DNA from 2 places in the Shewanella sp. 125m-7 genome. Region 2 is predicted to be linked to the other one. Evidence: riboswitches for the same ligand, from Rfam matches in the RefSeq annotation. Region 2 holds a riboswitch; the other holds the start of a gene.
What was found. A riboswitch is a leader RNA that binds a small molecule or an ion and turns the genes downstream of it on or off. The one in region 2 is predicted to bind cobalamin.
Positions count from the first base shown of each region.

Region 1: another riboswitch for cobalamin. It lies ahead of ACVBIL_RS10615 (TonB-dependent receptor domain-containing protein); the one in region 2 lies ahead of cbiB (adenosylcobinamide-phosphate synthase CbiB).

Region 1 is NZ_JBRILQ010000019.1:17,296-19,500, forward strand. It holds gene ACVBIL_RS10615 (TonB-dependent receptor domain-containing protein) at 1-1,229, opposite strand, end outside; cobalamin riboswitch at 1,388-1,559, opposite strand; gene ACVBIL_RS10620 (MATE family efflux transporter) at 1,988-2,205, opposite strand, start outside.
Region 2 is NZ_JBRILQ010000025.1:5,322-7,526, reverse strand. It holds gene ACVBIL_RS12455 (MtrB/PioB family decaheme-associated outer membrane protein) at 1-258, shown strand, start outside; cobalamin riboswitch at 598-772, shown strand; gene cbiB (adenosylcobinamide-phosphate synthase CbiB) at 936-1,841, shown strand; gene cobD (threonine-phosphate decarboxylase CobD) at 1,922-2,205, shown strand, end outside.

The DNA.
Region 1 (2,205 bases), on a different contig from region 2:
CAATACAGGTCGTTAAAACTTGGCACTTGAAAGCCTGTTCCAGCACTTGCTGTGACTCGCCACTGATCATTAAATTGATAAGCTAAGCTCGTATTGTAGGAGGTTTCGCTGTCGATATTTTCGACATCGTCATAGCGGACAATACCTTCCATCAGTAGTTTTCCATACTGGTAGCGTGCAAGGGCGTAGACACCAACTAAGCTGCGCTCATCAACGGCGTAGTCACCCGCGATAGATTCATTAGACCAATCTATACCGCCGATAAATGTTAGGTTATCGCTTGCTGAGTAACGGTTACTCCAATTAACTTGATCTCGAATGGTTTTATATAGACTAATACCTAGATCTGAATTGTCAGCGCGAAAGTTCTCATTTTTATCTTGTGACTGCCCAACGGCGAGTTTGCTGGTTAGCTTATCATTCTGGTATTCAGCCGCCGCGTTCCATAGGTAGTTATCATAATCGGCTTCGTTGGCGCGACTATTATCGTATTCGTAATTACCTGTCTCAAGCAGCCCCGTCCAAGTGAGAGACCATTGTGCATTGAGAGTTTGTTGACCATTAATACTCATACCTAAACGATCGTAACCATCGTCGTCATGTTCACTATCATTTTTAATATCATAACCGTCGCTTTGTTCGCGGTTAATGCTCAAGCTAGTGTGGCCATCACCGTGACTGATCCCCGCGCCAGCGGTAGCTCGCATATATTCGTCGCTGCCATATTCTGCTGAGGCAAACCATTCTCCACCTTCAAGCTTGCGAGTGAATATTTGAATCACGCCACCGATGGCATCACTGCCCCAAACTGCGGCTCTAGGGCCTTTTACCACTTCAATACGCTCAATATTTTCAGGCGATAGGGCATTGAAACTCACAGCGCCTAATGTGGCTGAGCCAATACGTACTCCATCAACGAGGACTAATACATGGCTAGAGTTAGTGCCGCGCATGCTGATGGATGCAGATTGTCCGGCGCCGCCGTTACGCGTAACGCTAACACCTGGCAAGGTTTCTAGCAGATCGACAACAGACTTGGGATTAAGTCTGTTTATCTCTTCTCTTTCTATGGTGTTGATTACAGCAAGTTGTTGATCCGGATTGGTATCAAATCTGTCACCGGTAACGGTTATTGTTTCAATGCTAGGGTTAGCTGGTATTGCAGCTTGAGCCGAAAATGTGTGAAAAATTGCAATTGAAAGTACAGAAAGTCGCAGTTTAAAACTCATGATAAACCTTTAATTATTTGAGTTAGAAATTTGCGGGAAAATGCGTCATAGTAAAGTCGCAAAATGCATGACTTTATTTATCGACGAATAGAAAATATAGGTGTGATCAAATTTGAAACCAGCACCTGCATCGTCTATTTGCTCAAGAAACCCGCTTGAGTCAATAGTGCTTTTGGGTCGGTCTCCTGGCTTACAGCGTCTAGAAACATTCCTTCCCAGTTATAACCAGTGGTAATAATGTTTCGCTCTGTTTACAGTTGCAGGTACAGCCGTGGAATTTCACCACGTTCCCGATTAAGTCGCTTAACGCCCTTAAGTGGGCGGGAATATAGCGGCTATATCGGTGTTGAAACGAGGTAAAGATCACACCCAAAATGTAAAACGAAAAAGACTGTTATTTTCCACAGTCTTTTAAATGGAAGTTTGACGTATGGTGCACGCTGGGCTTTATTGGCTCGCACTTTCGAAGCGTTAAATTTTCTCAGGTTTTGATTTGGTTTTGCGATTTATTGTGCACGTATAAAATGGCAGGAAATTGAGAGACATCCTTTTCAATAAGCGAAAAATAAACCATTTGCGGACGTTTTGTTGCTTATTTTTGACGCTTCCAAGTCGGTTTTAGAAGGTGAAATTTGCTGATAAAACTTGCCCATAAAAAAACAGGCTAACGGCAATAGCGTTAGCCTGTTTTTTATGCTGGAACGTTAGTGCTGAAACTTAGTACCGAGTATTTAGCACTTGTTTTTTAGTTTTGCCGATTAAAGGGCTGAGTGCTTAACGCCCTTTTTTTGAGTGTATCTTAAGCGTGCGGCAAACATTATCGCTGCACTAGTAAGACCTGCAATTAAGCCTATCCAGAAACCTTGGGCGCCCATGTGCGGTACTATGATATCGGTACGCGCTAAGGTATAACCTAAAGTCATTCCCACGCCCCAGTACGAAACTAAGGTGATATAAAACGCGCTACGCGTATCTT
Region 2 (2,205 bases):
TATGTCGATGGTAATGATGTATTTGGTATGTATGAATCAACCAGTCATCATGCCAATTTATATGTGAATTATGCAATTAATCAGCAGGTTGTTGTGGGCTTACGTTATGAGTTTGAAGCCTATGAAGACAGTGATGATACTCAGCTACCTGTTGATTACTATCCTGGCACCGGACCTACAGGCTTAACCACTTTAGGTGAGTTAAACCATGATTATAACGCCCATTTAATACTGGCGACTTTGCAGTATCGTTTTTGATGCAATGATCAGTATTAAACGACGTAGCCATATTGTCGTCCCTGCAAGGTAAAATAGGGCTTGCTGAGTTTGATACAACAAAATGATCATAAAAAGGTAAGGCTCTCATTTATTGAATGCTGTTGATTAAAAGCGATTTATTGAGAGCATTGCCTTAATAATAAAAGTAAGTTCCTTAAAAACTTGCTCCCATCTTTACCGAGAATAGAGGCATCTATTCTCGGTTTTTTTATATTTGATCAAAGCTGCTTATATCGGAGCAAGTATGAGCACTCACTTTTTGATTTATTTGAATTTACTGTAGAAAGTAACAGTGAATAACCTACGGTTTTTATTATAGAATAGACATGTTATCAAGGATCCATAAGGTTTAATTGGGGGAACCAGATGAAATTTCTGGACTGTACCCGCAACTGTAACTGGACAAGTGTTGCTCAACTATTTGGGAATACCAAAAAGCTGAAGCAAGCAATAAACCAGAAGTCAGAGCACCCACCTTGATGGTTACGCTGTAAAACTGGGCGGGCGCTCTTGGTTTTGTAAATTCACTCGTGTATTTACCTATCTGGTTTTCAGCATCTTTTTCCTTTTGGAACCATTGACGATGCACAATTGTTCAAGTCGTTTATCTCACAGCCGTATTCACATGATGATATTGAGACCAGAGGAGAACCTTAATGTGGTTTGACCCTCTTTACTGTGCCGGCGTTATCTCATTAGCACTGCTGCTCGACCGTCTCTTAGGTGAAATGTCACGTTCTCACCCTCTAGTGGGTCTTGGTCTGTTTGCCAATCGGATCAAAAGATGCCTTTGGCAGCCTACAAAATACCGCGGCGTTGTCGCTGTATTATTAGTCTTGTTGCCTATCTTGCCCTTTATGTACCTTCCACGCCTATGGTGGCTTGACGTGATAATTCTGTATCTGGTTATTGGTGGTCGCAGCCTGTCTGAACATGGTAATGCTGTTGGTCAGGCACTCAAGTTAGGTGACTTAACCCTGGCTAGAAATCGAGTGGGTATGATTGTTAGCCGTAAGACCGAAAACCTGTCAGAGCAACAAGTGGTCAATGCCACTCTTGAATCGGTTCTTGAAAATGGCAACGATGCACTCTTTGGTGCCCTGTTTTGGTTTACGGTTGCCGGCGTTCCGGGGGCCTTATTGTATCGCTTCAGCAATACCTTAGATGCAATGTGGGGCTATAAGAATCAAACCTACCTTCAATTTGGCTGGTGTGCCGCCAAACTTGATGATCTGCTCAATTATATCCCTGCGCGTTTGTGCGCTATTGCCTATGCCCTTGGCGGCAAGACTAGGTTATCGCTTCGCTGTTGGCGCACACAGGCACCTAAATGCGCCAGCCCGAACGGTGGTGTGGTGATGGCCGCTGGCGCTGGCAGTCTAAATATCACCATGGGCGGCGCCGCTGAATACGATGGCTATTCTTGCGACAAACCCATTCTGGGTGAGGGCAGAGCTGCAGATGCAAGTGACATCAAGCGGGCTTGTCATCTTGTCTGGCTCAGCGCCTTTTATTGGGTCGCAGCATTATTAGTGATGGCATTCTTGCTTAAAGTGATCTGAGTACATCGATTTTAGAACATATTATTGAGAGCTTACTTTTGAGAGCTTACTTTTAAAAATTTACTTTTGAGAATAGTGATATGAGTTTATTGCACCATGGCGGCCGGCTAAAAGATGTGGCTAAGCGGTATGGCGTCGACGAGACAAGCTGGCTAGATTTATCTACCGGTGTGAGTCCATGGCACTATCCAATACCCGATATTCCAGTATCGTGCTGGAATCGTTTACCCGAGGACGAAGATGGCTTAATTGCGTCCGCTGACCGCTACTATGGTGGCCGTAATGCTTTACCTGTTGCGGGTTCTCAAGCTGCAATTCAGTGTTTACCAAAGGTATTGGCGGCGCAGCGTGGTGGCGCCGGTGT